4 regions of the Streptomyces sp. R44 genome follow, and region 4 is predicted to be linked to each of the others. Evidence: riboswitches for the same ligand, from Rfam matches in the RefSeq annotation. Region 4 holds a riboswitch; each other region holds the start of a gene.
The links. A riboswitch is a leader RNA that binds a small molecule or an ion and turns the genes downstream of it on or off. The one in region 4 is predicted to bind cyclic di-AMP.

Region 1: linked by a shared signal. The riboswitch ahead of AB5J54_RS33150 (peptidoglycan DD-metalloendopeptidase family protein) and the one ahead of AB5J54_RS39365 (transglycosylase SLT domain-containing protein) in region 4 are both predicted to bind cyclic di-AMP.
Region 2: linked by a shared signal. The riboswitch ahead of AB5J54_RS21355 (M23 family metallopeptidase) and the one ahead of AB5J54_RS39365 (transglycosylase SLT domain-containing protein) in region 4 are both predicted to bind cyclic di-AMP.
Region 3: linked by a shared signal. The riboswitch ahead of AB5J54_RS29690 (M23 family metallopeptidase) and the one ahead of AB5J54_RS39365 (transglycosylase SLT domain-containing protein) in region 4 are both predicted to bind cyclic di-AMP.

The regions. Positions count from the first base shown of each region.
Region 1 is NZ_CP163444.1:7,083,836-7,091,259, forward strand. Features, by position in the region: gene AB5J54_RS33130 (aspartate aminotransferase family protein) at 1-576, shown strand, start outside; gene AB5J54_RS33135 (helix-turn-helix domain-containing protein) at 652-1,281, shown strand; gene AB5J54_RS33140 (DUF6126 family protein) at 1,315-1,470, shown strand; gene AB5J54_RS33145 (tyrosine-protein phosphatase) at 1,477-2,298, opposite strand; cyclic di-AMP (ydaO/yuaA leader) riboswitch at 2,655-2,827, shown strand; gene AB5J54_RS33150 (peptidoglycan DD-metalloendopeptidase family protein) at 2,832-3,773, shown strand; gene AB5J54_RS33155 (SGNH/GDSL hydrolase family protein) at 3,937-4,731, shown strand; gene AB5J54_RS33160 (STM4011 family radical SAM protein) at 4,718-5,581, opposite strand; gene AB5J54_RS33165 (STM4012 family radical SAM protein) at 5,591-6,922, opposite strand; gene AB5J54_RS33170 (STM4013/SEN3800 family hydrolase) at 6,919-7,424, opposite strand, start outside.
Region 2 is NZ_CP163444.1:4,585,246-4,592,669, reverse strand. Features, by position in the region: gene AB5J54_RS21365 (PrsW family intramembrane metalloprotease) at 1-332, shown strand, start outside; gene AB5J54_RS21360 (aldo/keto reductase) at 337-1,284, opposite strand; gene AB5J54_RS21355 (M23 family metallopeptidase) at 1,329-2,432, opposite strand; cyclic di-AMP (ydaO/yuaA leader) riboswitch at 2,444-2,591, opposite strand; gene AB5J54_RS21350 (PP2C family protein-serine/threonine phosphatase) at 2,793-4,004, opposite strand; gene AB5J54_RS21345 (MFS transporter) at 4,143-5,384, opposite strand; gene AB5J54_RS21340 (PLP-dependent cysteine synthase family protein) at 5,381-6,403, opposite strand; gene AB5J54_RS21335 (hypothetical protein) at 6,467-6,844, opposite strand; gene AB5J54_RS21330 (MerR family transcriptional regulator) at 6,930-7,424, opposite strand, start outside.
Region 3 is NZ_CP163444.1:6,379,736-6,387,159, reverse strand. Features, by position in the region: gene AB5J54_RS29705 (GNAT family N-acetyltransferase) at 1-1,158, opposite strand, end outside; gene AB5J54_RS29700 (HPr family phosphocarrier protein) at 1,366-1,647, shown strand; gene AB5J54_RS29695 (GntR family transcriptional regulator) at 1,782-2,465, opposite strand; gene AB5J54_RS29690 (M23 family metallopeptidase) at 2,654-3,424, opposite strand; cyclic di-AMP (ydaO/yuaA leader) riboswitch at 3,437-3,601, opposite strand; gene AB5J54_RS29685 (M16 family metallopeptidase) at 3,802-5,199, opposite strand; gene AB5J54_RS29680 (M16 family metallopeptidase) at 5,196-6,548, opposite strand; gene AB5J54_RS29675 (DNA topoisomerase (ATP-hydrolyzing) subunit A) at 6,730-7,424, shown strand, end outside.
Region 4 is NZ_CP163444.1:8,529,122-8,536,545, reverse strand. Features, by position in the region: gene AB5J54_RS39385 (ketose-bisphosphate aldolase) at 1-811, opposite strand, end outside; gene AB5J54_RS39380 (SIS domain-containing protein) at 851-1,774, opposite strand; gene AB5J54_RS39375 (phosphocholine-specific phospholipase C) at 2,101-4,125, shown strand; gene AB5J54_RS39370 (hypothetical protein) at 4,194-4,832, opposite strand; cyclic di-AMP (ydaO/yuaA leader) riboswitch at 5,185-5,369, shown strand; gene AB5J54_RS39365 (transglycosylase SLT domain-containing protein) at 5,374-6,240, shown strand; gene AB5J54_RS39360 (phosphoribosyltransferase family protein) at 6,224-7,424, opposite strand, start outside.

The DNA of each region.
Region 1 (7,424 bases), 1.4 Mb from region 4:
GGCTATGTGCCGGTCGGCGCCACCCTCGGCAAGGACTGGATCTTCAAGAAGGTCTACTCGTCGATGGACCGGGTCCTGGTCCACTCGGCCAGCTTCGGATCGAACGCGCAGGCCATGGCCGCCGGGCTCGCCGTCCTCTCGGTCATGGAGGACGAGGGCACCGTCGCCCACGCGCGCCGGATCGGCGAGCTGCTGTCGGGCCGGCTGAAGGAGCTCGTACCCCGGTACGAGCTGCTGCACGAGATCCGCGGGCGCGGCCTGATGATCGGGATCGAGTTCGGGCGGCCCTCCTCGCTCGGGCTGCGCGGGCGCTGGACGATGCTCCAGGCGGCCCGCAAGGGCCTCTTCGCCCAGATGGTCGTCGTCCCGCTGCTCCAGCGGCACCGGATCCTCACGCAGGTCTCCGGGGACCACCTGGAGGTGATCAAGCTGATCCCGCCGCTGATCATCGACGAGGGCGACGTGGACCGGTTCGTCACCGCCTTCACGGCGGTCATGGACGACGCCCACGGCGGCGGCGGGCTGATGTGGGACTTCGGGAAGACGCTGGTCAAGCAGGCGGTCGCGCAGCGCTGACCGGATCTCGCTGAAGGGTTTTGCCTCTGAGGCAAGAAACTTGCCTCAGAGGCATGATCCTGGCGGAATGGACGCATGGACCACGTCCCCGGGGACACCTCCCCGGACCCCGTCACCCCCGACGTCCTGCCCGAGGTCGCCCCCCAGCTGCGGGCCCTGCGCCGCCGCCGGGGACTCACCCTGGAGGCCGCCGCCCAGCGGGCCGGTCTCTCGCCGGCCCACCTCTCGCGCCTGGAGACCGGCAACCGGCAGCCCTCGCTGCCGATGCTGCTCGTCCTGTCCCGTATCTACGGTACGACGGTCTCCGAGCTCCTGGGCGAGACGCCCCCCGAACGCGACCCCGTCGTCCGGGCCGGCCGCTCCGAGCCCGTCGAGGCCGACGGCTGGATCTACCGCCAGGCGGGCGGTGCCGGGCGCGCCCTCCAGTGCCTGCGGGTCCACGTGCCGTACGCCACCCGGGCGGACATCGTGCGCGTCCACCCCGGCGAGGAGTGGATCCACGTCCTGGAGGGGCGGGTGCGGCTCGCGCTCGGCGAGGCCGTCCATGTGCTCGATCCCGGGGACAGCGCGCACTTCGACTCGCTCACCCCGCACCGGATCGGCGCCGCCACACCCGGCGGGGCCGAGCTGCTCTTCGTCCACACCCTGATGCAGAGCCCCGCCGCCGAGCTGTGCCTCGGCGACGGGACCCCGCATCGGCGCTGATGCTCCATGACGATTCTTCAGGAAAGGACCGATATGTCCGAGAAGTCCGTACCGGTCACCGGCGAGGAGCGCGGTGAAGGCAAGTTCCCCAAGGGGCTCGTGCTCCGTCTCTTCGCCTATCTGATCGCCGGCCACCTCTTCGCCGGTTTCCTCTACCTGCTCTTCATGCTGGGCGGGCAGAACCAGTAGCCGTGGCTACGCCTCGGTGAGGAACCGCTCCCGCAGCCGCTCGCGGGTCTCCGGGGCCAGCTTCAGGCCCTCGGAGAGATAGGCGTCCACCGATCCCCAGGTCGTCTCGATCGTGTCGAACGCGGCCCGCAGATACTCCACCCGCGCGTCGAAGAGCGGGCTGAGCAGCTCCATCACCTCGGGCGACATCGCGTCCGGGGAGGTGGAGCTGCGGCGCAGGTTGTAGCGGCGGTGCGGGGCGTTCGACTTCACGTAGTCGGCCTCGATGGCCTCCCGCTCGACCCCGACCGCGAGCAGGGTGATCGCGATGGCGACCCCGGCCCGGTCCTTGCCGGCCGCGCAGTGCAGCAGGGCCGGGACGCTCTCCTCGGCCATGGAGTGCAGAAGCCGGCTGTGCTCCGCGGTCCGCTCCAGCACGTTCCTGCGGTACGAATCGGACATCCGGGCGGCCGCCTTGCCGTCGCCGAGGATCTCCCGCAGCTGCGTGATCTCGCCCTCGCGCACCAGTCGCCAGAACTCCTTGCCGTCGGCCGGGTCGCTGAACGGTATGTTCACGTTCCGCACGCCGGGCAGCTCGACGTCCGTGCCCTCGTACTTCCGGTCCGCCTCGTTCCGGAAGTCGAAGACGGTGTGCAGGCCCAGCGAGGCGAGGAAGGCGGCGTCGTCCTCCGTCGCGTGCGCGAGGTGGCCGCTGCGGAAGAGGCGGCCGGCGCGGACGGCGCGCCCGTCCGTCGTCGGCAGGCCACCCACGTCCCGGAAGTTGCGGACCTCCGTCAGCTCGGGCTCGTCGGCTTCGGCGGGCGGGACCTGCGGCAGCTGCTGCGTCACGGCTGCTCCTGTTCTGTAGATCGGTTCCTGGGGCAATCATCTCGGGTGGGGGCCGGAACACGCACCCCCTCGGACGGGAATGGGTGATCTGTCCGTATTGAGGTGTTCGGGGTAACCCGCCCCGGTTGCAGGGGAGATGGGGATCGGCGCGTGAGCAGCGTCATAACCGTGACGGACCGTGCCTGATCGTCTTTTCCAAATACCCCCCGGGAAAAGGAGATCGAGGGGCCGTCATCCACGGAGGGTGACCGGATATCAGGCCGGATATCACGCGATTCGCGAGCACTTGAAAATCGTGGCTTGTTCACGCCGACCCCCCTCGTCTAGCGTCGCGCTCACTCCGGTCGGACCGCCGAATCCTGCCACCGCCCGGAATCCGCACTCACCCGTACAAGGCAGGAGCGGGGGACCCAGGTAAGTACGCCGATCCCTCGAAGAAGGACGGCTCGGGGTGAAGTCGCGTGAGAACGCGGCCGGACATCTCCAGTCCGAACCCGACAGCTCACCTCGCAGGCGACGGAGAGGAATTCGCCATGCCCGCGAAGGGTAAGCACCGCCGCCCCAAGGTCAACCGCCTGACCCGTGGCATCGCCGCCGCCGGCACCGGCGGCGCCGTCGTCGCCCTCCCGCTCCTCGGAGCCACCGGCGCCCACGCCGCCGAGCAGGCCGCCCCGGCCGCCGCTCCCGTCCACGCCGTCGCCCAGACGAAGGCCGCGCCCGCCGTCCAGGCGAAGGCCGCGCCGAAGACGTACTCCGTCGTCCGAGGCGACTACCTGTCGAAGATCGCCGCCGAGCACCACCTCGTCGGCGGCTGGCAGAAGCTCTACCAGGACAACCGCCAGGTCATCGGCGAGAACCCCTCGCTGATCCTGCCCGGCATGAAGCTCACCCTCGGCGCCAAGGGCACCGGGAAGGCCCACCCGAAGGCCACGCACAAGAGCACGCAGAGCGCCGGCAAGAACGGCGACACCCAGCGCGCCTCCCGCGGCAGCGAGCGCTCCTCGGCCCCGGCCGCCGCGACCACCTCCTCCTCTTCGTCGTCCTCCTCGTCGGCCGGCACGACCTCCTCCTCCGGCTGGGTCGCCCCGGTCAGCGGCGGCATCAGCACCCCGTACCGCGCCGCGGGCTCCATGTGGTCCTCCGGCTACCACACCGGTGTCGACTTCATCGCCTCCACCGGCACCACCGTCGTCGCGGTCGGCCCCGGCACCGTCTACTCCGCCGGCGACGGCGGCGCGTACGGCAACCAGGTCGTCATCCAGCACGCCGACGGCACCTTCTCGCAGTACGCCCACCTCTCCTCGATCTCCGTCTCCGCCGGCCAGACCGTCACCGGCGGCGAGCAGATCGGCCTCTCCGGCGCGACCGGCAACGTGACCGGCCCGCACCTGCACTTCGAGATGCGCACCGGGCCGGAGTACGGCTCCGACATCGACCCGCTGGCCGCGCTGCGGTCGCACGGCGTGAGCATCTGACCCCACGTCAACATGCCCTCGTCATCAGGGAGCCCGGCACGTACGTGCCGGGCTTCCGGCGTATTCCGGCTTGGCGGAATCTTTATCGGTGGCATATGTCACCCGGCGTCAACCCCTCCTTACGGTCGCGTAGGTCACACCCGAAGGGGAAAAATGTGCTCCCGTGGCAGACGATTCGAGATCAACAGACAAGAACGCATTCGGGTCGTACGCGGCGATCGGTGACAGCTTCACCGAGGGCGTCGGAGACCCCGGGCCCGACGGGACGTACGTCGGCTGGGCGGACCGCTTCGCGGTCCTGCTCGCCGACCAGCTGCCGGAGCACGACGACTTCCGCTACGCCAACCTGGCCGTACGCGGGCGCCTTCTCGACCAGATCGTGGCGGAACAGGTCCCCCGGGCGAAGGAACTCGCCCCCGACCTGGTGACCTTCTGCGCAGGCGGCAACGACATCATCCGCCCCGGGACGGACCCCGACGAGGTGGCCGAGCGCTTCGAGCGCGCCGTCGCCGACCTCACCTCCGCCGTCGGCACCGTCATGGTGACCACCGGCTTCGACACCCGTGACGTGACCCTGCTCAAGCACCTGCGCGGCAAGATCGCCACGTACAACGGACACGTCCGGGCCATCGCGGACCGCTACGACTGCCCGGTCCTCGACCTGTGGTCGCTGAAGTCCGTCCAGGACCGCCGTGCCTGGGACGACGACCGGCTGCACCTCTCGCCCGAGGGACACACCCGCGTCGCCCTGCGCGCCGCCCAGGTCCTCGGCATGCCGGTGCCCGCCGACCCCGACCAGCCCTGGCCGCCGGTCCCGCCGCGCGGCACGCTCGAGGTGCGCCGCGACGACATCCACTGGGCCAGGGAGTACCTGGTGCCGTGGATCGGGCGCCGGCTGCGCGGCGAGAGCTCCGGCGACCACGTCGAGGCCAAGCGCCCCGACCTCATGCCCCTGTAGCGGACGGTACGGCGGCGGGGATCCGCTCCAGGACCCCGCCGGCGAACACGTCGTACAGCGGCAGCGTCTCCAGGTGGACGTAGCCGATGTGGCAGTCGCAGACGGCGAGGGGGCAGGCGCGGGGACGCAGGGCGGCACGGTACGAGCCGTCGTACAGGTTCCCCAGCTCGGCCCTGACGAAGTGGCAGCGCCGCACCGTCCCCTCGCCGTCCACCGAGATCACCGATTCACCGGTGCGGCAGGGCAGCCCCGCCGAGCGGTGCGGATGCCGGCTGTACGGGAACAGCGGGTCGAGCTCCGTCCAGCCCTCGGCCTCCGCGTCGGTGTACGTGTGGCCCTCGGCCGCGTTCACCCAGAGGTAGACGTGCGGCGGCAGCGCCGCCCGCAGCCGGCGGGCCTCCTCCCGGTGCTCCGGAAGACCGACCACCCCGACGCTGTAGCGGACGTTCCGCCGGGTGAGCTCCCGGCACTTCGTGAGGAACCGCTCGTACGGAGTCTGCCCCGGGTGGTACGTGCACCAGAGCGCCACGCTCTCCGGGTCCGCCTCGGCCAGCCACTCCGTCCGGCAGCTCAGATTGGTCTGGATCGCCACCCGCTCCACCTGGGGGAGCCGCGACAGCTCGACCAGCGCCCGCCGGTACCAGGAGCGGACCAGGCCCTCGCCCCACGGGGTGAAGAGGATCCGCAGCCGGTCCCCGGTCTGCGCCGCGGCCCAGCCGGTGAACCGTTCCAGCGCCGCCCGGTCCGCGCGCAGCTGCTCCCGGCTGTCCCGGCGCTTGGCGAAGGGACAGTACGGGCAGTCGAAATCGCAGGAGGAGAGCGGGCCCCGGTAGAGCAGGGTGAGATCCACGGCCGCCCCCTACTTCGCTTCGTACGCGGCCATCGCGGCCGCCACGGAGGGGGAGAACAGCTCGGGGCCGAGCCCGTCCGAGTGCGCGAGCCCCTCGGGCGAAAGCCGCAGCAGCCCCGCCGGGGCGTCCGCCAGCCAGCCGTACTCCGCGAACCGGGCGAGCTCCGGGCCGAAGTCCGCGAACGGCGAGGACCCGAACCGCTCCTCGTACCCGGCGACCGGCATGCCCTCGGCCTGGAGCAGCGACTGGAGGAGATGACGGCGACGGGCCTCGTCCCCGTCCACCGCCCGGCCCACCTCCGCGCGGGAGAAGTCCTCCGTCTCCGTGTACGCGTCGATGATCGAGCGGATCTCCCGCATGTCGACGGCGTAGTCGAAGGAGTAGTGCAGGGCCGAGGTGTACGAGCGGGCGCCGCAGCCCAGGCCGATCATGCCGTCCGTCTGGCAGGCGTAGTCGTCCGGGCCCGCGGGAGCGGCGTCCACGCGGCGGAACATCCGCATCGACACCTGCTCGTAGCCGTGGGCGAGGAGATGGTCCCGGCCGTACCGGTAGAGGCGTAGCCGCCGCTCGTCCCACTCCCGGTCGGCGGCCGCCGGATCCTGGAGCCGGCCGAGACCGGTCAGCGGGCGCACGTACAGCGGATAGAGGTACAGCTCCTCGGGCTTCCAGGCGAGGGCCGCGTCGAGCGAGACCCGCCAGGACCGCTCCGTCTGACCGTCGATCCCGTAGATCAGGTCGATGTTGAGCACGGGCACGCCGGTGTCACGGATCCGGCCGAGCGCCGCCTCGACGTCCGCGCGGTGCTGCGGCCGGACGGCGGCCCTCGCCTCGGCCTCCACGAAGCTCTGCACGCCGATGCTGAGCCGGGTCGCGCCCCGGTCCGCGAGGAGCGCGAGCCGGTCGGCGGTCGCGGTCGCCGGCGAGGTCTCCACGGAGAGCGGCACCGCGCGCAGGTCCACGCCCATCCGCTTCTCGGCGATGTCGCAGAGCCGCTCCAGCTCGGCGGCGGTGAGGAAGGTGGGCGTGCCGCCGCCGAACGCGGCCGTGGCGAACCGCACCGGTGCCGCGTCGCCGAGGGCCTCGCGGACGGCGGTCGCCTGGCGGTCGAGGGCGTCGAGGTAGCGGGTGGTCAGCTCGTCCGGGGCGCCGATCCGGGTGAAGAGGTTGCAGAAGCCGCAGCGGACCTCGCAGAACGGTATGTGCGCGTAGAGCGAGAGCGCGTCCTTCGGCTCGGCGGCCCAGAGGGCGGCGAGCCCGGGGGGCTCGGGGAGCGCGCGGTAGGCCGTCTTGTGCGGGTAGGCGTAGACGTAGCTGCGGTACGGGCGGGGGGTCGGGCTCATGCGGCTTCACCGTCCTCGGGGCCGGGCAGGACGAACTGTGCGTACGGCACGGTCCACACGACGTCGTGGCCGAGCCGGTGGCCGGTGAAGCCGTCCTCGCCGTACGCGGTGCCGTGGTCGGAGCAGACGATCGCGAAACAGGGGCGGCGGCTGCTCATCGCGGCGAAGAGCCGCCCGATGTGCCGGTCGACGTACTCCAGGGCGGCCGCGTGGGTCTCCCGGGAGTCGCCGGCCTCGCGGGTCGCCCCCGGCAGATGGAACCAGTTGGGCTGGTGCAGCGCCGACACGTTGACGAAGAGGAAGAGGCGCTCCTCCCGGGGGAGGCCGGCGACGACCTCCTCGGCGCGTGCGACCTGGGACTCGAAGGAGGACGGGGAGGCGACGCCGAAGGAGGGCTCCCAGTGGCTCTCGCGGAACAGGCCGGGGAGTACCGAGCCGAGGGGTGGCTGCTTGTTGAAGAAGCCGACCCCGCCGACGCAGACCGTCCGGTAGCCCTCCCGCG
Region 2 (7,424 bases), 3.9 Mb from region 4:
GGCTCGCCCCCACCGAGCCGCTCGCGCTGTCCTCGATGCGCGCCCGGCAGCTGGCCCGCTCGTTCGCCGCGCGGACGTACGGCCAGCCCGCCGCGCGGGCGGTCGGCGAGTACGAGTCCTTCGCGACGACCCTGGCGTTCCTGCGGGACCGGGCCCGGCGCGGCACGGCGGGACCCGATTTCCCGGCCCGGGAGCAGGAGCTGCTGCACCATCTGTGGCAGCGCCGCGCGGTCGCCTCCCCGGCCCTCACGTACGCGGCGCGGGCGACGGGCCGGGCCTGGGCGCCGCCGCAGTACCTGGACTACGACGGCTACAACCCGTACCGCAGTTAGCCGGTCAGACCTCGGAGGCCTCGGTCAGGAGCGTCAGCTCGGCCTCCGTCAGCTTCAGGTCGGCGGCCGCCACCAGCGCCGGGAGCTGTTCGACCGTGCGGGCCGAGGCGATCGGCGCGGCGACGGTGGGCCGGGCGGCGAGCCAGGCGAGGGCGACGGTGGCGAGCTCCGCCTCGTGCGCCTCGGCGACCGTGTCGAGGGCGGAGAGCACGGCCCGTCCGCGCTCCGTGTCCAGGTGGCGGCCGGCCCCGGCGGCGCGGGCGCTGTCGACGGCGGCACCGGGACGGTACTTGCCGGTGAGGAAGCCGGCCGCGAGCCCGTAGTACGGGACGGCCGAGAGCCCGGCCTGCTCGACGGTCTCCAGGAGGGGACCCTCGTAGGTGTCGCGGGAGACCAGGTTGTAGTGCGGCTGGAGGGCGACGTACCGGGTGAGGCCTTCGGCCTCGGCGAAGTCGAGGGAGGCGCGCAGCCGCTCCGGGGAGATGTTGGAGGCGGCGACGGCCCGCACCTTGCCGTCCTTCACCAGCTGGTCGAGGGCGGTGACGATCTCCTCGACCGGGACGGACTCGTCGTCGAAGTGCGTGTAGTAGAGGTCGATGTGGTCGGTGCCGAGGCGGCGCAGGGACTCCTCCGCACCCGCCTTGATGGTGGTGGCGGAGAGGCCCTTGAAGTGGGGGTGGGCGCCGACCTTGGTGGCGACGACGATGTCGGAGCGGTTGCCCCGGGAGGCGAGCCAGCGGCCGATGACGGTCTCGGACTCGCCGCCCTCGTTGCCCTCGGCCCACGCGGAGTAGACGTCGGCGGAGTCGACGAGGTTGCCGCCGGCGGCGGCGTAGGCGTCGAGGACGGCGAAGGACTCGGCCTCGTCGGCGGTCCAGCCGAAGACGTTGCCGCCCAGGGCGACGGGGAAGACGTGCAGGTCGGAGCTGCCCAGCGGGCGGAGGGAGGTCATGCGTCGATCAACCGCTCCGGCCGCCGGGCCTATTCCGGGTCCGTTCAGAGGCTGAGGCCCTTGGAGCGGAGCCAGGCCGCCGGGTCGATGCCGTCGCCGCCGGCGGTGTGGACCTCCATGTGGAGGTGGGCGCCGGTGACGTTGCCGGTGGCGCCGACGCGGCCGATGGTCTCGCCGGTGGACACGGTCTGGCCGGCGCTGACCAGCATGGACGAGAGGTGGCAGTACCAGACCTCGGTGCCGTCCTCCAGCTCCAGGACGATCCGGTAGCCGTAGGAGCCGGACCAGCCCGCGGACTTGACGGTCGCGCCGTGGACCGCCTTGAGCGGGGTGCCCGTGGGGGCGGCGAAGTCGAGGCCGGTGTGGTAGCCGGAGGACCACATCGAGCCGGACTGCATGTAGGTGGCGGTGAGGGTGTACGAGGAGACCGGCAGCGAGTAGCTGGCGGCGAGCTGGGCGAGGCGCTCGGCCTCGGCGGCCGCCTCGGCCTTCGCCCTGGCCTCCGCCTCCGCCTTGGCCTTGGCTTCCGCCTCGGCCTTCGCCTTCGCGTCGGCGGCGGCCTTCTCCGCGGCCGCCTCCTTGGCCGCGGCCTCCGCGGCGGCCTTCTCGGCCGCCGCCTTCTCCGCCGCGGCGAGCTCGGCGGCGTCGGCGGAGGCCTGCTGCTGCTCGGCCTGCTGGAGGATGCGGGCGCGCAGGGCCTCGCCCGCGGCGGGGGCGGAGGCGGCCTGCTCGGTGCGCTCGTCGGCCGCGGTGGTGTACGTGGCGGAGGTGAGCGGGTTCGGGTTGGCGCGGGCCTCACTGACGGGCTCGCTGTGCTCCTCGGGGAGGAGGTCGCCGACGCCGGGGAGGTCGTGGGCGTCGGGCAGGTTCAGGTCGGGGAGGTCCGGCAGCGATATGGCCACCGGGGGCTTCTCCTGCGCGGTGGCGAGGCCGCCCGCGCCGACGGCGGCGATCACGCCGACGCCGAGGACGGTGGAGGAGCGGGCGAAGTTGGAGCGCTGCTTGACGACCCGGTGCCGGCCGCCGGAGCGGCTCTCGGCGCGGAGGGAGCCCTCGGTGGGGTTCCACTCGGTGTCCGGGGCGGCGGGACCCGCACCGCCACCGAAGGCATCGAAGGGGGCTTCGGGTGCGGGGGTGTTGGACGCCACGGGGGCGCGCTCCTTTCCTTCCGTCTCGCCTACCGGGTTAGCTGACGGGTTCGGAGCAGGAAGGTCTCCTACGGGCTCGCTCGCACGGGTGCGAAGGGGCCCGATTCACCCCAAGTGGTGGTTCCCCGGTTCCTTTTCAGGATTCGGCGCGTGCGCACGGTGCCGCCTCTTGCGACGGCTGGGACGACCGCGCTGCGTTATCGAACGTTAATAGACAGGGGGTCCCGATTCCAAGCCGTCCTTCTTGATCATTCATTGAATTGGGAGGTAATGGTCCGACTTGACCCCCGTTCAGGACGGGGTCGCCAAACCCCCGCGATCTGACGTTATGTCAATTGTTATCGCAGTGGCACCCTTCGACTACGCCTGGTGACCGCCCCCGCCCGGCGGCACCACCGGCATCGTCCGGCGCCGCTCCGGCTGCCCCGTCGCCGGCCGGCTCACCGCGAGCAGCGCCATGTCGTCGGTCGACCCGCCGCCCGTGTGGAGCCGTACGTCGTCCACGAGCGCGTCGAGCAGCTCCTCGGGCCCGGGGAAGATCCGTCCGGCGAGCCGGGCCGCCGGATCGTAGAAGACGCCCCGCGCGTTCCGCGCCTCCGAGAGGCCGTCCGTGTAGAAGAGCAGCGTCGCGCCCGCCGGGAACGGCCGCGCCTCGGCCCGGTCCGGCCACGCGGCCAGCTCCCCCATCCCGAGCGGCAGCGCCGCCTCGCCCGGTTCCAGCGGGTCCACGCGCCCGTCCCCGTACAGCATCAGCGGCGGCGGGTGCCCGCGGTTGACGACCCGTACGAAGCCGTCGAAGGTCCCGCCCCCGTCGCCGCGCGGGATCTCGGCCAGGACGGCCGTGGTGAACCCCTCGAAGGAGTCGAGGTCGTCCCGGCGGGTGCCCTCCCGGGCGAGGGCCCGTTCGAGGCGCTGCGCCACGCCCTCCAGGTTCCGCTCCTGCTCGGCCGCCTCCCGGAAGGCGCCGATGACGACGGCGACGGCCTCGACGGCGTCCAGCCCCTTGCCCCGGACGTCCCCGACCACGAGCCGCACCCCGTGCGGGGTGTCCTGGACGGCGAACAGGTCGCCGCCGATGAACGCGTCCGCCTGCGCCGCCTCGTACCGCGCCGCGCACTGCAGCCCGCCGATCCGCTCGGCGGGCATCGGCAGCACCGCCTTCTGCGCGGTCTCCGCGATGACCCGCGCCGAGGCGAGCCGCTCGCCGCTGCGGCGCACGACCCGGTTGATGAGGAGCGCGAGCGCGGAGACGGTGACGACGGTCAGGGTCTCGGTGAGGGCGGGGATCTCGTCGGCGGTGCCGTTGTAGAGGTGCAGCCCGACGGAGGCGAGGACGGCGGCGATCCCCGTGAGCAGCGTGGTCAGCATGGAGAAGAAGGGCGCGGCGATCAGCGGGGCGGCGGAGAAGAGCGGCGCCGCCGTGTACGCGGGCGGTGTCGCCACGTCGAAGACGACACCGCCCACGATGACCAGCGGGGGCAGCGCCCGGATGAACCGCCGGGCGCCTCCGTACGCGGGGCGGCCGTCGCCGCTCCGCCGCCCTCCGCCCGCCGTTCCTAGGGGGTGCCCCACCTGTGCTCTCCTGCCCGGTCCGACCGGCCGCGGTCCGCACCGCGCCCTCCCAGGGTGGCCGCCGCCGGACGGGGCGGCGACTCCCGTGGGGCCGAGTGGCGTACGGGGGCCGGCCGGCAGACCCGCCCCCGTACGGGCTCAGCCGGGAGCCCCCTGGACCGGGACCGGGCCCGCCGCCTCCGCCAGCCGCCCGCCGCGTGCGAGCAGCGCCATCGCCGCCGCGCACACCAGGCCGACCGCGCACAGCACCAGCCACGGCACCGCCGACCAGCCGGTGACGTCGAGGAGCGCGCCCGTCCCCAGGTTCCCGAGGGTGATCCCGACCCCGCACACGGTGTTGTAGAGCCCGTAGTGGGTGGCCACCCAGCGCCCCCGGGACAGGGCGACGACGGTGTCCATCTCGTACGGGTAGAGCACCGCGTTCGCGACGGCCAGGACCGCCGCGCACAACAGCAGCCCCACCAGGCCGCGCCCCAGGACGGCCGGGACCAGGAACGCCCCGCCCATCAGGGCGAGCCCGAGGACGAGGCACCGCTCCCGGCTGAGGCGGCGCCGGCACCAGGCCGTGATCCGCAGCTGCCCGGCGAGCGCGACGAGCGCCGACACCGCGAACAGCGCGGTCGTCGCGGCCGTACCGCCCGCCGCGAGCGGCAGCGCCAGATAGACCTGGAAGGACAGCACGTACGAGCCGGTCATGGCGAGCGAGAAGAGCCAGAAGGTCCGGTGCGCGAGCACGGTACGGAACTGCCCCCGCTCCCCCTTCCCACCGGCACCCGAGGAGACCCGTACGGGCAGATGCCGGAGCTGTACCAGGGTCAGGCCGGCGAACAGCACGGCCGCGACCACGCACGTCAGCCGGAACGACACCCCCGTCAGGGCCACCCCGACGAGCGGCCCGAGCAGAATGCCCGCCTGGTAGTACGTGTTGAACAGCGCGAAGGCCTCCACGCGGCGCTCCTCCCCCGCCTCCGCCGCGAGACAGGCCCGCACGGCGGGGTTGAAGAGCGCTCCCGCGAGGCCGGTCGCGAGCGAGGCGGCGATCAGCATCGGCAACGACTGCGCGAAGGCGAGCGCCCCGAAGCCGACCGTCCGCAGCGCGCAGCCGGCCACGATGAGCGGCTTGAAGCCGAGCCGGTCGGCGAGCGCCCCGCCGACCAGGAACATGCCCTGCTGGGAGAGGTTCCGGGCGCCGAGGACGAGCCCGACGGCCCAGGCGGCCATGCCGAGCCCGTCCGCGAGGTGCGCGGCCAGGTAGGGCATGAGCATGTAGAAGCCGAGGTTGATGGTGAGCTGGTTGAGGAAGAGCAGCCGGACGGCCGGATCGAAGGTGCGGCTCTGCTTCCAGATGCCCCCCTTGGCGGGGGCCGTGGCCGTCGTCACTTGGCGCGCTCCAGGACCCGTCGGGTCCACCCGCTGACCGTCTCGTCGGAGACGTAGGCCACCGGGTCCTCCCGTACGGGTCCGTCGAGCAGCCCGTGCGCCGCGCAGAACTCGTCGTTGAAGACGGTGTCGAAGTACCGCTGCGGCCCGTCCGGGAAGACGGCCGCGATCCGGGTCCCGCGCGGCCGCGTCCGGGCCAGCCAGCCGGCGACGAGCGCGACCGCGCCGACGCTCCAGCCGCCGGTCGCGAAGTGCCGCGAGGCCAGTCGGCGGGCCGCCCGGACCGCCTCCGCGGGGCCCACCCAGTGCACCTCGTCGAAGGCCCCGTGGTCCACGTTCCCCGGGTGGATGGAGGAGCCGAGGCCGCGCATGAGGCGCTCCCCGGCGGGCAGGCCGAAGACGGTGGAGTTCACGGAGTCCACGCCGACCAGCTCCAGGGCCGGGCTGCTGGTGGCGCGCAGGGCCCGGGAGATCCCGGCGGAGTGGCCGCCGGTGCCGACCGCGCAGACGAGGACGTCGATCCGGTCGAGCTGCGCGGACAGTTCGGCGGCGAGACCGGCGTACGCGGCGGGGTTGTCGGGGTTCCCGTACTGGTTCGGCCACCAGGCCCCGTCGAGGCTCAGGAGCAGCTCGGCGACCCTGTCCATCCGGGCCTGCTGCCAGCCGCCCCGCGGGCTGGGCTCGGGCACGACGTGGACCCGGGCGCCGTGGGCGGCGAGCATCCGCTCGACGATCGGTTCGAGACCGGGGTCGGTGACGACGTGCACGGGGTGGCCGTGGAGCACGCCCGCGAGGGCGAGGCCGAGACCGAGGGTGCCGGAGGTGGACTCGACGATCGGGGCGCCGGGCCGCAGCTCCCCGCGACGGCGGGCCTGCTCGACCATGTAGAGGGCGGCGCGGTCCTTGATGCCGCCGAAGTTGAAGCCTTCGAGCTTGGCCCAGTAGCCGTCGTCCGTCCACAGGACGGGGGTGTTGCCGACGGTCTGCCCTTCGACGGGAAGCGTCAGTGGTGCGGTCATGGGAGTACGTCCTTGGGGTGGGTACGCGAAAGGGAGCCTGGTCACGCGGATGCGGGACCCGGCTCAGTTCCGGTCCACCCCGAGGGCGATGAGCAGCCGGCCCGGCTCGGGGCCCGGGCCCGCCCGGTCCCGGACGCAGCGCGCGCGGGGATCGGTGCGGAGGTCCGCCGCGTACGGAAGGACCACGGCTCCGCCGGCGTCGGGCGCGGCGGGCTGGGAGGCGGCGGCCTGGGCGGGGAGGTGGGCGTCGAAGGTCCAGGCGTCCCCGGGCCGCTCGCAGCCGTGCGGGAGCGCGGGGGCGGAGAGGGTCGCGGTGCCGGAGTTCGGCAGGACGTGCCCGTGGGAGCCGTGGCAGACGCTCACCAGGAGGGCGAGGAGCGCGAGCAGGACGAGCACGGCGGGCGCCCGCCGGCTCACATCGCTCACACGCTGGTCACTCATGGTGCGCGTGAGGCTACGGTGGGGTGCGGCGCCCCTGCAAAGAGGCGGGCCCGGTTTTGGCCACCGTTTACATCAGACAGGTCCCTCAGAGGTTCCGCTCGGCGTAGACCTTCATCGCGTCGCGGACGAGGATCGCGGTGCCCTCTCCGTGCCGGTCGTAGTTCACGGTGAAGCGCGGGTCGTCGACGTACATCTGCCCGAGACCGATCAGGTACTCCTTGCTCGGCGTCGCGGTCGTCGACAGCCAGGCGACCTGGCGCCGCGTGATCGCCTGCACCTCCTCGCTGTCGGCGGCCAGGCCGTCCCGGGCGGCCCGCCCGAAGTCGCGGGCGATGCCGGCCTGCTCGTCCTTGAACGCCTTCTTCTGCGCGTCGCTGAGCGAGCGCCACCAGCGGTCGCCCTTCTCGTACGCGTCGCGGCCCCAGCGTTCGGTGACCTCCTCCTCGTACCGCGTGTGGTCGAAACCGTCGAACACTTCCTCGGCCATGAGCTCTTCTCCTCTCTCGGTCTTGTGGAGGGTGGTCCGCACCGACGCGATCCGGCGTCCGATGCGCTCTCGCTCCTGCTCCAGGAGGGCGAG
Region 3 (7,424 bases), 2.1 Mb from region 4:
GGACTGGGTGAAGAGCCCGATCCGCCCCGCGGCCGGCATCTGCGGCGCGAGCGAGGCGTTGAGCCGGACGTCCTCGGCGGTGTTGATGATCCCGAAGGCGTTGGGGCCGATGATCCGCATGCCGTACGAGCGGGCCTGCCGTACGAGCTCACGCTGGCGCTCGCGGCCGGCGGCCCCGCTCTCGGCGTATCCGGCGGAGAGGACGACGAGGCCGCGCACCCCGTGTTCGCCGCAGTCCGCGACGGCCTCGGGCACCCGTTCGGCGGGGACGGCGACGACGGCCAGGTCCACGGGTTCGCCGATGGCACCGACGGAGGGGTGGGCGGGGACGCCGTCGAGCTCGGTCTCCCCGGTGAGCGCGGCGTTCACCGCGTACACCCGTCCCGTGAAACCGGCGCCGAGGAGGTTGCGGAGGACGGTCCGGCCGACGCCGCCCGGTGCGCGTCCGGCGCCGACGACGGCGACGGATCCGGGGGTGAGGAGGCGCTGCACGGAGTGGGCCTCGGCGCGCTGTTCCCGGGCGCGCTGGACGGCGAGGGAGCGGTCGGTCGGTTCGAGGTCGAGGTGGAGCCGGACGGAGCCGTCCTCGAAGCTGCGCTTCTGGGTGTAGCCCGCGTCGGTGAAGACCTTGATCATCTTGGTGTTGGCGGGGAGCACCTCGGCGGCGAAGCGCCGGATGTCCCGCTCGCGCGCGACCGCCGCGATGTGTTCGAGGAGGGCGGAGGCGACGCCCCGGCCCTGGTGCGCGTCCTGGACGAGGAAGGCGACCTCGGCCTCGTCGGCGGGGGCCGAGGCGGGCAGCCCCTGGGCGTTGATGCGGTCGTAGCGGACGGTGGCGATGAACTCGCCGCCGACGGTCGCCGCGAGTCCGACCCGGTCCACGAAGTCGTGGTGGGTGAAGCGGTGGACGTCCTTGGCGGACAGCCGCGGGTAGGGCGCGAAGAAGCGGTAGTACTTCGACTCGTCCGAGACCTGCTCGTAGAAGCTGACGAGCCGGTCGGCGTCGTCGGCGGTGATGGGCCTGATGCGCGCGGTGCCGCCGTCGCGGAGCACGACGTCCGCCTCCCAGTGGTCGGGGTAGGCGTGCTCCGCTGGGCCCGGCCGCGCCGGTGGTGCCGGTGGTTCCGCCGCTTCCGACTGCTCCGACGCGCTCTGCATGGGGTCAGCCTACGGCCGCGACACGACTGTGGCACCGGTCGCGGGGTGGGCATGCGAGACGCAAGGTGTTGCAAGCTGGGAAGGGCCGACGGACGGTCCGGTCCGGGGCGAAGGATGGTCCTTCCCGGGCCGCAGGTCGGTGTGAGCACCGCGCAACCCGTGAGAGACTGGTCTAGACAACCCGCTTGAGACTTGAAGGGCAACACCATGGCTGAGCGCCGCGTCAACGTCGGCTGGGCCGAGGGCCTGCACGCCCGCCCCGCGTCCATCTTCGTCCGTGCCGCCACGGCTTCCGGCGTGCCGGTGACGATCGCCAAGTCCGACGGCACCCCCGTGAACGCCGCCTCCATGCTCGCGGTGCTCGGTCTGGGCGCGCAGGGCGGCGAGGAGATCGTTCTCGCTTCGGAGGCCGACGGCGCCGAGGCCGCGCTCGACCGCCTGGCGAAGCTGGTCGCCGAGGGCCTGGACGAGCTCCCCGAGACCGTCTGACCCTCGCCCCGTTCCCCGAATGGCCGTGGCCGCCGAAATTCCGGCGGCCACGGCCATTCGCATTCCCCCGCATCTATTTCCGGGCAGCACAAAAGACGCGGCCGAATGCCTATTCTTTGTATACGGCGTGCGTGTTAATTCCGGGCACTCGCCGTGTTGACGGCATGTTGCGAAACACTCACACCGCCGCGCCCCGGACTTTTGAGCCGGTGCAGCACCATCGAACGCTCCGCGTGCAGCGCGGTCAGCGACCTCGCCCGCTCGGCGTCCCCGCGTGCCACGGCGTCCACGATCGCGCCGTGCTCGGCCCAGGCCTCCACCGGCTGGACGGGCTGGTCCACCACGTACGTCCAGGCGATCTTGTGCCGCAGCTGGGTGAGCAGCGCCGTCAGGGCCGGGCTCCCGGAGGCCTGCGCCAGCGTCTCGTGGAACCAGCCGCCGAGCGAGCGCAGATCCTCGCCCTGCCCGCGCCTGGCCCGCTCCTGCCCCAGCCTGACCAGGCCGCGCAGCACCTTGAGATGGGCCTCCGTGCGCCGCTGCGCCGCCCGTGCGGCCCCCAGCGGTTCGAGCAGCGCCCGCATGTCCAGCAGATCGGCCGCCTCCTGCTCGGTCGGCTCGGCGACATGGGCACCCGCGTGGCGACGGGTGACGACGAAGCCCTCGGACTCCAGGGTGCGCAGCGCCTCGCGGACCGGGACGCGGGAGACCCCGTACCGGCGGGCGAGCTGCTCCTCGGTCAGCCGGCTGCCCCGCTCGAACACGCCGGAGACGATGTCGTCCCGGATCGCCGTGCATACCGAGTGCGCGGGAATGCGCATGTCCGACCTCCGCCTTGGTCCGCGCGAGTCAATTCCGTCGGCGCCTGTTCTGCGCCCGATCTGCGACTCTATTGCAGCGCGCCGGAATTTCCGATGCCCCAGCGGAATCCATGGATGTCTTTTGGTCAGCGAAAAGCCCCGGCTCAGTACGAGCCGGGGCTTTTGCGACGCGGTGCGCGGCGGGTCGGTCAGACGTTGACGCCGCGGGCGCGGAGGTACGCGACGGGGTTGATGTCCGAGCCGTACTCGGGGCTCGTGCGCGCCTCGAAGTGGAGGTGCGGGCCGGTGGAGTTGCCGGACGAGCCCGAGACGCCTATCTGCTGGCCCGGCTCGACGGTCTGGCCGACGTAGACCCCGATGGAGGAGAGGTGACCGTACTGGGTGTACGTGCCGTCGCTCATCCGGATCACGATGTTGTTGCCGTACGCGCCGCCCCAGCCGGCCTCGACGACGGTGCCGGAGCCGACGGAGACGACCCGGGTGCCGTAGGCGGCGTGGAAGTCGACGCCGGAGTGGCTGCCGGAGGACCAGAGCGAGCCGCCGGTCTTGTAGCCGGTGGAGACGTACGAGCCGGCGACGGGGAGCTGGAAGGAGGCCAGGCGGCGGCGCTCGGCCTCGCGGGCGGCGCGCTCGCGCTCCAGGCGGATCTCCTTGGCGCGGGCCTCGGCCTTGCGCTTCGCCTCGGCCTTGGCCTTCGCCTTGGCGATGGCCTCGTCGGCCTCCTGCTCCTGGGCGGCGGCCTGGGCGTTGATCGGGTCGACGAGGGAGTCCTCGGTGATGACCTGGGTGAGGCCGGTGTCCTCGAGGGAGTGCTTGTCCGTGTCGGCGGCGAGCGCCGGGGAGGCGAGGGTTCCGATGACGCCGGTGGTGGCGATGGTCGCGACGCCGGCGATGCCCGCGCTGCGGCGCGCCATCCGGCTCGGACCACGATGCTTCCCGGTGGCACGGGTGAACGCCATGAAGGGGCTGGTCCTTTCCTTCCTTCTCGCCTACCGGGTTAGCTGACGGGTTCGGAGCAGGAAGGTCTCCTACGAGCCCCTCCGTCGAGACGAAGGCGCCCGATTCACCCCAGGGACTACGTGTGGGTCCCCGGCTCCCCAGGCTCGCGCCTGACGGGGACTCGGCGATGACTGTCCGATGCCGCGGGTGCGGCACGTGCAACTGACGAACAGTCGCCCCGACGCTATGCGGATCGTCTTTCAATCACCAACCGGACACGCCTTTTGTAAGACATGCCACAGGGCAAACGATCATCCTTGCAGGCAATACGGACAAAGCGGAGGACCCCGACGAACTATGCCGTCGGGGCCCTCCTGTTGTCGTCCGGGAGCCGGAATCAGCCCGTCACGACGGTCACTTCACCGATGCCGAGAGCGCGCACCGGCTCCGCGATCTGCGCCGCGTCGCCGACGAGCACGGTGACGAGCCGGTCCACCGGGAAGGCGCTGACCACCGCGGCCGTCGCCTCGACCGTGCCGGTCTCGGCCAGGCGCGCGTACAACTGGGCCTGGAAGTCGTCCGGGAGGTGCTGCTCCACCTGGTCGGCGAGCGTCCCGGCGACGGAGGCGGCCGTCTCGTACTTGAGGGGCGCCACGCCCACCAGGTTCTGCACGGCCGTCTCGCGCTCGGCGTCGGTGAGGCCCTCGGCGGCCAGCGTGCGCAGCACCTTCCACAGGTCGTCGAGTGCCGGGCCGGTGTTGGGGGTGTCGACGGACCCGCTGATGGCGAGCATCGAGGCGCCGTTCCCCTCGGCGTCCGAGCGGAGCACCTGGCCGAAGGCCCGCACGCCGTACGTGTAGCCCTTCTCCTCGCGCAGGACCCGGTCCAGACGCGAGGTCAGGGTGCCGCCGAGGCAGTACGTGCCGAGGACCTGGGCCGGCCAGACGCGGTCGTGCCGGTCGGGGCCGATCCGGCCGATGAGCAGCTGCGTCTGCACGGCGCCGGGACGGTCCACGATGACGACCCGTCCGGTGTCGTCGGCGGTGATCGACGGCATCGGGAGCGGCTCGGCGGGCTCACCGGTCCAGGCGCCCAGCGTCTCGGCGAGGACCTTGTCGAGGTCGACGCCGGTCAGGTCGCCGACGACCACGGCGGTGGCCGTGCCGGGCCGGACATGCGCCTCGAAGAAGGCGCGGACGGCGGCGGCGTCGATCGCGGCGACGGTCTCCTCGGTGCCCTGGCGCGGCCGGGACATCCGGGACTCGGCCGGGAACAGCTCCTTGGAGAGCTGCTTCGCGGCGCGGCGGGCCGGGTTGGCCGTCTCGTGCGGGATCTCGTCGAGACGGTTGCGCACGAGCCGCTCGACCTCGGTGTCGAGGAACGCCGGGGCGATCAGGGCCTCGGAGAGCAGGCCGAGCGCCTTGGGCAGCCGGGAGACCGGGACCTCCAGGGAGACCCGTACGCCCGGGTGGTCGGCGTGCGCGTCGAGCGTGGCGCCGCAGCGCTCCAGCTCGGCCGCGAACTCCTCGGCGCTGTGCTCGTCGGTGCCCTCGGAGAGCGCGCGGGCCATGATGGTCGCGACACCGTCGAGACCGGCGGGCTCGGCGTCCAGCGGGGCCGGCAGGAAGATCTCCACGGCGACGACCTGCTGGCCGGGACGGTGGCTGGTGAGCACCGTCAGACCGTTGTCCAGCTTCCCCCGGTCCGGGGCCGGGAAGGCCCACGGCTTCGCGGTGCCCGGCTGGGGCTGCGGGTGGAAGTCCATGCTCGTCAAAGACGCGGCGGCGTCGGTCACTGGTCCGCTCCCTCTTCGTGGTCGTCGCCGTCGGCGGTCTGCTCGGTCGCCAGGGGCTCGTAGACGAGCACCGCGCGGTTGTCGGGGCGCAGCTTGGCCGCGGCGACCGCCTGCACCTCCTCGGCGGTGATGTCCAGGACGCGGTCGACGGCGGTCAGGGCGAGCTGCGGGTCACCGAACAGCACGGCGAACCGGCACAGTTCGTCGGCGCGGCCCGCGACGGTGCCGAGCCGGTCCAGCCACTCGCGCTCCAACTGGGCCTGCGCGCGCTCCATCTCCTCGGGCGTGGGGCCCTCGGCGGCGAACCGGGCGAGCTCCTCGTCGACGGCCGCCTCGATCTGCGGGACCTCGACGCCTCCGGAGGTCTTGACGTCCAGCCAGCCGAGCGAGGGCGCGCCGGCGAGCCGCAGCAGGCCGAAGCCGGCGGCGACGGCCGTACGGTCGCGGCGGACCAGACGGTTGTGCAGGCGGGAGGACTCCCCGCCGCCCAGGACCGTCAGGGCCAGGTCGGCGGCGTCCGCCGCGCGCGTGCCGTCGTGCGGCAGCCGGTAGGCGGCCATCAGCGCGCGCGCCGGGACCTCCTCCTCGACGACCTCGCGCAGCTGCTCGCCGATGACCTCGGGCAGGTCGCCGGGGCGCGGCTCGGGCTTGCCGTCGTGGGCGGGGATGGAGCCGAAGTACTTCTCGACCCAGGCGAGCGTCTGCACCGGGTCGATGTCGCCGACGACGGACAGCACGGCGTTGTTCGGGGCGTAGTACGTGCGGAAGAAGTTCCGCGCGTCCTCCAGGGTCGCCGCGTCCAGGTCGGCCATGGAGCCGATCGGCGTGTGGTGGTAGGGGTGGCCCTCCGGGTAGGCGAGGGCGGTCAGCTTCTCGAAGGCGGTGCCGTACGGCACGTTGTCGTAGCGCTGGCGGCGCTCGTTCTTGACGACGTCCCGCTGGTTCTCCATGGACTCGTCGTCCAGGGCGGCGAGCAGCGAGCCCATGCGGTCGGCCTCCAGCCAGAGCGCGAGCTCCAGCTGGTGCGTGGGCATGGTCTCGAAGTAGTTGGTGCGCTCGAAGCTCGTCGTGCCGTTGAGCGAGCCGCCGGCACCCTGCACCAGCTCGAAGTGGCCGTTCCCGTGCACCTGCTTCGAGCCCTGGAACATCAGGTGCTCGAAGAGGTGGGCGAGGCCCGTGCGGCCCTTGACCTCGTGACGCGAGCCGACGTCGTACCAGAGGCAGACCGCGGCGACCGGGGTCAGGTGGTCCTCGGAGAGCACCACGCGCAGGCCGTTCGCCAACCGGTGCTCGGTCGCTGTCAGGCCGCCGGAGCCGGCCTCGGCCGTGGCCGTGTGACCCATGGGCATGTACGTCCCTTCGATCGCGATGTGAAAAAGTCCTGCCACTGTATGCAAGCGCGCCGACACCTGGCGAAGTTCCCGGGCCTTCGTGATGTCCCTCTTCCGGGTCGCGGTCGGCGTTGTCGGTGGCACGGTCCACAATGGTCCGCGTCAGATCAACCTTGTTGGTGAAGGAGCCGCAGCCGCGATGGCCCGCCGCAGCACGAAGACACCGCCGCCGGACGACGCGTTCGAGGAGCGAATCCTCGACATCGACGTTGTCGACGAGATGCAGGGCTCCTTCCTCGAGTACGCGTACTCGGTGATCTACTCGCGCGCCCTCCCCGACGCCCGCGACGGCATGAAGCCCGTGCAGCGCCGCATCGTCTACCAGATGGGCGAGATGGGACTCCGCCCCGACCGCGGCTTCGTCAAGTGCGCCCGTGTCGTCGGCGAGGTCATGGGCAAGCTCCACCCGCACGGCGACGCGTCGATCTACGACGCGATGGTCCGCATGGCGCAGCCCTTCTCCATGCGCCTCCCGCTCGTCGACGGCCACGGCAACTTCGGCTCCCTGGGCAACGACGACCCGCCGGCCGCCATGCGATACACCGAATCGCGGATGGCCCCGGCCGCGCTGCTCATGACCGAGTCCATCGACGAGGACACGGTCGACTTCTCGCCGAACTACGACGGCCAGGAGCGGGAGCCGGTGGCGCTCCCCGCCGCCTACCCGAACCTGCTGGTCAACGGCGCGTCCGGAATCGCCGTCGGCATGGCGACCAACATGCCCCCGCACAACCTCGGCGAGGTCGTGGCGGCCGCCCGCCACCTGATCCGGCATCCGAACGCCGACCTCGAGACGCTGATGCGCTTCGTGCCCGGCCCCGACCTGCCGACCGG
Region 4 (7,424 bases):
GGTGGGCGACCTCGCGGGCCACGGCCGCGCGGGCCGGGGTCAGGTAGTGGCGCGGGTCGACCGTGGTGGGGTGCTCGGCGAGGTGGGTGCGGACGGCCTCGGTGAAGGCCTTGTTCAGATGCGTGGAGACGTTCACCTTGGTCATGCCCGCCGTGACCGCCTCGGCGAGGTGCGGGTCCGAGACGCCCGAGGAACCGTGCAGGACGAGCGGGACGTCCACCGCCGCGCGCAGCCGGGCGATGAGGCCGAGGTCGAGCACGGCGTCCCTGGTCACCATCTGGTGGGCGCTGCCCACGGCGACGGCGAGGGCGTCGACTCCCGTGGCCGCGACGAAGGCGCGGGCCTCCTCGGGGTCGGTACGCACGCCCGGCGTGTGGGCGCCGCCCTTGCCGCCGACCTCTCCGAGTTCGGCCTCCACCCAGACTCCGTGGCTGTGGCAGTGCTCCACGACCTCGCGGGTCGCGGCGACGTTCTCCGCGTACGGGAGCTTGGAGGCGTCGAACATGACCGAGCCGAGGCCGAGGGCGACGGCCTCGCGGACGAGGTCGGGGTTCTCCGCGTGGTCGAGGTGGACGGCGACGGGCGTCTTGGCGGCTCGGGCGACGGCCAGCGAGGCGAGTGCGACCGGTTCCAGGGCGCCGTGGTAGCGGACGGTGTTCTCGCTGATCTGGAGGACGACCGGCCGGTCGGCGTTCTCGGCGCCGGCCACGATGGCCTGGGCGTGTTCGAGTTGGAGGACGTTGAACGCCCCCACCCCGGTGCCCGCGGCGCGGGCACGGCGGACGATCTCGTCGGTGGGCGTCAGCGCCATGGTGCGTCTCCGGGGTGGTGGGCGGGTGCGGGGCGGCGGTCAGGCATGGACGTCGGCGAGGACGACGGAACGGGTCAGGTTCCGGGGCGTGTCCGGGTTCAGGCCCTGGGCCTCGGCGACGGCGACGGCGAGGCGCTGGGCGCGCACGAGGTCGGCCAGCGGGTCGAGGTCGCTCTCGACGAGGGTGCCGCCGACCTTGCGCACGTCGTCGGCGAGTCCGGTGGGCAGGGCGCCGAAGCCCCAGGTCACCCGGCCGGGGCCGGTGATGCTGATCGGGCCGTGGCGGTACTCCATCGCCGGGTACGCCTCGGTCCAGGCGCCGGCCGCCTCGCGCATCTTCAGGCCTGCTTCCAGGGCGAGTCCGTAGGTCCAGCCGGTGCCGAGGAAGGTGAACTGCTCGGCCGTGCGCACGCTCTCGTCGAGCGGGGAGGTGACGGCCCGCTCGGCGTCCCGGGCGGCGCCCTCGACGCTGCCGAGTCCCTCCGGGAGGGCTTCCTCGGACTCCAGGTGCGCGCGGAAGAGGGCGAGCACGGTGGTCGCGAAGCGGGTCTGGACGACGGACTCCTCGTCGGCGAAGTCGAGGACGGCGACCTCGTCGGCGAGGTCCATCACGGGGGTCGTGGGGTCGGCCGTGATCGCGCCGGTGGGGACCGTGCCGCGCAGCCGGGACAGGACGGCGAGGACCTCGCTGGTGGTTCCGGAACGGGTGATGGCCACGACCCGGTCGTAGCGGCGGCCGTAGGGGAACTCGGAGGCCGCGAACGCGTCGGTCTCGCCGTGGCCGCCGGACTCGCGCAGCTCCGCGTAGGCGAGGGCCATGAACCAGGAGGTGCCGCAGCCGATCACCGCGACCCGCTCGCCGCGTCGGGGCAGGGCCGCGACGTGCTGGGACAGGGTCCGGGCGGCCTGGCGCCAGGTCGCCGGCTGGGAGGCGATCTCCACGGCGGTGCGAGTGGTGGTCATGCCGATCTCCTTGCAAGAAGGGTGCGCGATAATGATGGAAGATGCTTGAAGACTCACTTATTCAAGCAGAAACAAGCACACCCTTCCAGGTCCGACACCACCGAGACCGGCCTCTACCGGCAGACGGACGCGGCTCTCACGGGTCGAGGCGGAGGCACCATCATCTGATCTCATTGGTCTATCGGTGGACCAATCCATAGCCTTGTATCACCGTGCCTCTTCGTGTTCACGCACTAATTACCGCGCGGCTGTATACCTTTAAGCTCACCTCCCTCATCATGTCTCCGACGTGCCACCGGGGCACATGGTGACAGGAGAGGCGGGGCATGATTCCCATCAGCCGCAGGGGATTCGTCGGAATCGGCGCGGGGCTCATGGCGGGGGCCGCGCTGCCTCCGGTCCAGGCGTCCGCCGCCTCGAGCACCGCGACCGGCACCCTGACGGACGTGAAGCACGTGGTGATCCTCATGCAGGAGAACCGCAGCTTCGACCACTACTTCGGCACCCTGAAGGGCGTGCGGGGCTTCGGCGACCGCGCCGCGGGCAACCTGCCCGGCGGCTGGGGCATGTTCAACCAGCCCAACTGGGGCGGCCGCCAGTACCCCTGGAAGCTCAGCGACACCCCGCCCGCCGGTGGCGTCGACGGCGAGACCCTCGCACAGTGCAACGGCGACCTGCCGCACAGCTGGACCTCGCAGCACGCCGCATGGAACAAGGGACGGCTCGACAACTGGGTCACGGGCGTGGGCAACACCCGGACGCTCGGCCACCTCGACCGCGGGGACATCCCGTTCCACTACGCGCTCGCCGACAACTACACGATCTGCGACGCGTACTTCTGCTCCACGCTCAGCGCCACGGGCCCCAACCGCACGTTCCTGTGGAGCGGGAAGATCGACGGCTCCAGCAAGGACGGCGGCGACGAGTCGGGCCTCACCTGGGAGTCGTACGCCGAGGCCCTCCAGCGCGCCGGGGTGAGCTGGAAGGTCTACCAGAACGCCCAGGACAACTACGGCGACAACGGCCTCGCGTACTTCAAGAAGTTCACCGACGCGAAGCCCGGGGACCCGCTCCACGACCGCGGCATGGCCTCGGTCCCGAAGGTGACCGGCTCGACGCCGGACGACATCGCCGCGGCGATCCGCGCCGACGTCGTCGCGGGCACCCTGCCGCAGGTGTCGTGGGTGGTCGCGAGCGAGGCCTTCTCGGAGCACCCGTACGCCCCGCCGGGGGACGGGGCCCACTTCGTCGACCTCGTCTACCGCGCGCTGGCCGCGAACGCCGAGGTGTTCGACTCGACGGTGCTGTTCCTCAACTACGACGAGAACGACGGCTTCTTCGACCACGTGCCGCCGCCGGTCGCCCCTCCGGGGACCGCGGGCGAGTACCTCGACGGCGTGCCGATCGGCCTGGGCTTCCGCGTCCCGATGATTGTCATGTCCCCGTGGACCCGGGGTGGCTGGGTGAGCTCCGAGGTCTTCGACCACACCTCGGTGCTGCGTTTCATGGAGACCTGGACGGCGGCGCTCGGCACCCCGGCCACCTGCCCCAACATCAGCGCCTGGCGGCGGAAGGTCACGGGCGACCTCACCGGGGTCTTCGACTTCGCCCATCCGGTGTACGGAGTGCCCGCCAACCTCCCGTCGACGGCGAAGGTGATCGGGCAGGCCACCTGCGGCCCGCTGCCTAACCCGGCACCCCAGAACAACGCGCTGCCGACGCAGGAGTCCGGCACCCGTCCGGCGCGCGCGCTGCCGTACCAGGTCAACGGCAATCTCGACCGCTTCGAGTTCGGCGCCGCGGGCAAGATCCTGGCCTGGTTCTCGATGACCAACCAGGGTGCGGAGGCCAAGCGGTCGGCGCACTTCTCGATCCACCCGCACCAGTACCGGGACACGGCCGCCTGGCAGTACACCGTCGATCCCGGTGACACCGCCACGGACTACTTCAACATCGGCCTCGGCTCGGGGTCCGGGAAGTACGACATCTCGATGATGGGCCCGAACCGCTTCCTGCGCCGCTTCATCGGGGACGCCTCCAAGGCGGGCAAGGCCGTCGAGGTGGCCGCCCGGTTCGCGCCCGAGGCCGGGACGGGCAAGACGGCCCTGTGGTTCAGGATGACGAACACCTCGGCCGGTCCCGTCACCTTCACGATCCGCTCGAACGCCTACCGCTCCGACGGCCCGTGGACCTACACGGTGCCGGCGAACTCCAGCCGCGAGGACTTCTTCAACGCGGTGGCGTACAACGGCGGCTGGTACGACTTCACCATCCTCGCCGACATCGACGGAACCTGGTCGCGCCGTTACACCGGACACATCGAGACCGGAGCCGCGAGCGTCAGCGGCTGATCACTCGCCCGCGTGCCGGGCGGCGGGCCGGGCGGCGGCCTTGAGGTCGCCGCCCGGCATGCGCGTCGTCAGCGGCCGGCGTGCGCGGCGCGGCGGATCGTGGCGTCGAGGAGCGCCACCGCGTCGGCGGCCGTACGGCCGGGGGCCCGGTTCCACGGCCCGATCAGCCCCTGCCAGCCGCGCGACCGCAGCTCGGTCATGGTCCAGGCGGCCGCCTCGTTCATGGTGTCCGCACTGCCGTAGCCGAGCCGGTGGGCGGCGAGCAGGGCACCGCAGACACACCGGGCGCCGCGTGCGTCCCGCAGCTTGTACGGGGCGTTCTGCCAGCCCCACTCCGTCAGCACGAGGCGCGCGTAGCCGAGGTGGACCGAGGGGCGCAGCTCGGTCTGTCCGATGCGGCGCCAGGCATGGAGCCGGTCCGGCAGCACGGCTCCGAGACGCCCCGGAAGGCGGCGCTCGACGGGCAGCGCCGGGGGCAGGGCGGCGAGCGCGTCGGCCACGAGCCGGTCCACCGGCACGCTGAGCAGCTCCCGCCAGCCCTCCACCGCCGGCGGTGACGGCTCGGGGGCGGTCAGGTCCGTGACGATCCGCTGCCAGGTGGCGCTCTCGAAGAGGGCGGCCGCCTCGCGGTCGAGGGTGTCGAGCGTGTCGGGGGTGTCGAGCGTGTCGGGGGTGTGGGGGCTGAGCAGGGAGGTGGAAGGCGGCATCTGGGTGGCTCCTGGGTCGACTCCCTCCATCTTTCAAGACGAATGTCGGTTTTGCGACCTTTGCTCCCACACGGAGCGTCGCCACCCGCCCCCCCATCGCGGGGATTTCCCCCCTAATTACCCACTACGGAATTACACCCCAAATTCGGACATTACACTCCGGGTGATGCGACTCACTTATTCGGCCCGACCGTTGGGCGACACCTCCCCCGACCCCATACCGGGCAAGGAAGTTCGACACCTCCGGGACGGCATCGATCTTGAATTCACCGAATTCACTGATCCATTTCCAGATCCACGGCATCCACTCCTCTTGTTATCCGTCGCATTACTGGCCTACGGTCACCTCCATTCGAGCGGAACGCCCAATCCTGCCGCCGCTCGGTAAACCTCCCTTTTCACCCGACGGCAGGAGCGGGGGACCCACGAATTCGCCGGTCCGGAATCCGGAACGGCTCGGGGTGAAGCCGCGTGCGCGCGGCCGGACATCTCCCGTCCGAACCCGACAGCTCACCCCGCAGGCGCCGGAGAGGAAACCGTCATGCCTGCTCACGGTAAGCACCGCCGCCCCCGCCGCGGCCACGTCTCCCGCGGTCTCGCCCTGGTCGGCACCGGTGGCGCCGCCCTGACCCTGCCGCTGATCACCCCGGCCCTCGCGAACGCGGCTCCCGTCTCCGGCGCCCCGCAGATCGCCGCCCAGACGTTCGCCGCCCCCGCCGCGCCGGTCGCCGCCAAGGCTCCCGCCGCCCCGGCCGCAGCGCACACCTACACCGTCGTGAGCGGCGACTCGCTTTCCCTGATCGCCCACAAGAAGGGAATTCAGGGCGGCTGGAAGAGCCTTTACCGCGCCAACAAGAGCGTCGTGGGTGACAATCCGTCACTCATTCGCCCCGGACTCGAACTGACGCTTCGTCGGGATTCCGTGAAGACCGCCCCCGCGAAGGCGAAGAAGTCCGCCACCACCGAGCGGGCGAACCGCTCCGCGCACCGGTCGGCCACCCCCGCCGTCGCCACCGGTACGGGCGCCTCCGCCGCTGCCGCCGCCCCGGCCGTCGCCAAGGACGCCCCGGTCGCCGCCACCAACTACGCCGACAACCTCGACGGCTGGATCCGGGAGTCGCTGGCCATCATGGGCCAGCACGGCATCCCCGGCTCCTACGACGGGATCTACCGCAACGTCATGCGCGAGTCCTCCGGAAACCCCCAGGCCATCAACCTCTGGGACTCCAACGCCGTCGCAGGCACCCCCTCGAAGGGCCTGCTCCAGGTCATCGAGCCGACCTTCCTCGCCTACCACGTGCCCGGCACGTCCATGGACCTGTTCGACCCGGTCGCCAACATCACCGCCGCCTGCAACTACGCGGCCGACCGCTACGGCTCCATCGACAACGTCAACTCGGCGTACTGACCGCCTGCCGCCGGAAGTGCTCCTGGAACCAGGAGGTGGCGAGGTCAGCCACCTCCTCCAGGGCACCCGGCTCCTCGAAGAGGTGACCGGCGCCGCCCACGACGGAGAGCCGGTTCTCACAGCGCAGCAGCGCCAGCGCCCGCCGGTTGAGATCCAGGACCAGGGCGTCCGCTCCGCCCACCACCAGGAGCGTCGGAGCGCGCACCCGGGCCAGGTGCTCGGCCGCGAGGTCCGGCCGGCCGCCGCGTGAGACGACGGCGCTCACCGGGGACGCGGGATCACCCGCCGCCCACAGCGCGGCTGCCGCGCCCGTGCTCGCGCCGAAGTACCCGAACGGCAGCCCCGTGCTCTCGGGCCGCGCGGCCAGCCACTCCGTGGCCCCCGCGAGCCGCCCGGCCAGGAGCGGGGTGTCGAAGACATGCGCCCGGTCGGTCGCCTCCGACTCGGTGAGCAGGTCGAAGAGCAGCGTCCCCAGGCCCGCCCGGTTGAGCGCCGCGGCGACGGCCCGGTTCCGCGGGCTGTGGCGGCTGCTGCCGCTGCCGTGCGCGAAGAGGACGATGCCGCCCGCGTCCTCGGGCACCGCGAGGCGCCCACTCAGGGTGACCCCGCCGACCGGGATCCGGACGTCCGTGTCCTGTACGACAGGGTCCCGCCCGGCCCTGTTCCGGTCCAGGCAGGCGATGACCTCGGCGTCCGGGGTCTGCGAGAAGTCCCGGTAGAACTGCCCGATCGCGAAGAACAGCTCCGGCGCGTGCACGCTGACGGTCTCGTCGGCCTCGCCACCGAGGCGGGCCGTCCAGCCACGCGGCGCCACCGGCACCGCGAGGACGATCCGCGCCGCGCCCCGGGCCCGTACCACCCTGCAGGCCGCCAGCGCCGTGGCCCCGGTGGCCAGCCCGTCGTCGACCACGACCACCGTCCGCCCTTCGAGGGGCACGGACGGCCGGCTGCCCCGGTAACGCTGAGCGCGATGTTCGAGCTCGGCGTGCTCCTTCTCCTCCACGGCTGCCAGATCCCGCTCCCCCACCCGGGTCTCCCGAAGCACCCGCTCGTTGAGCACCCGCACACCGCCCTCCCCCAGCGCCCCCATGGCGAGCTCCGGCTGGTGGGGCACCCCGAGCTTCCGTACGAGACAGATGTCGAGCGGCGCGTCGAGGGCGTCGGCGACCACGGCCGCCACCGGG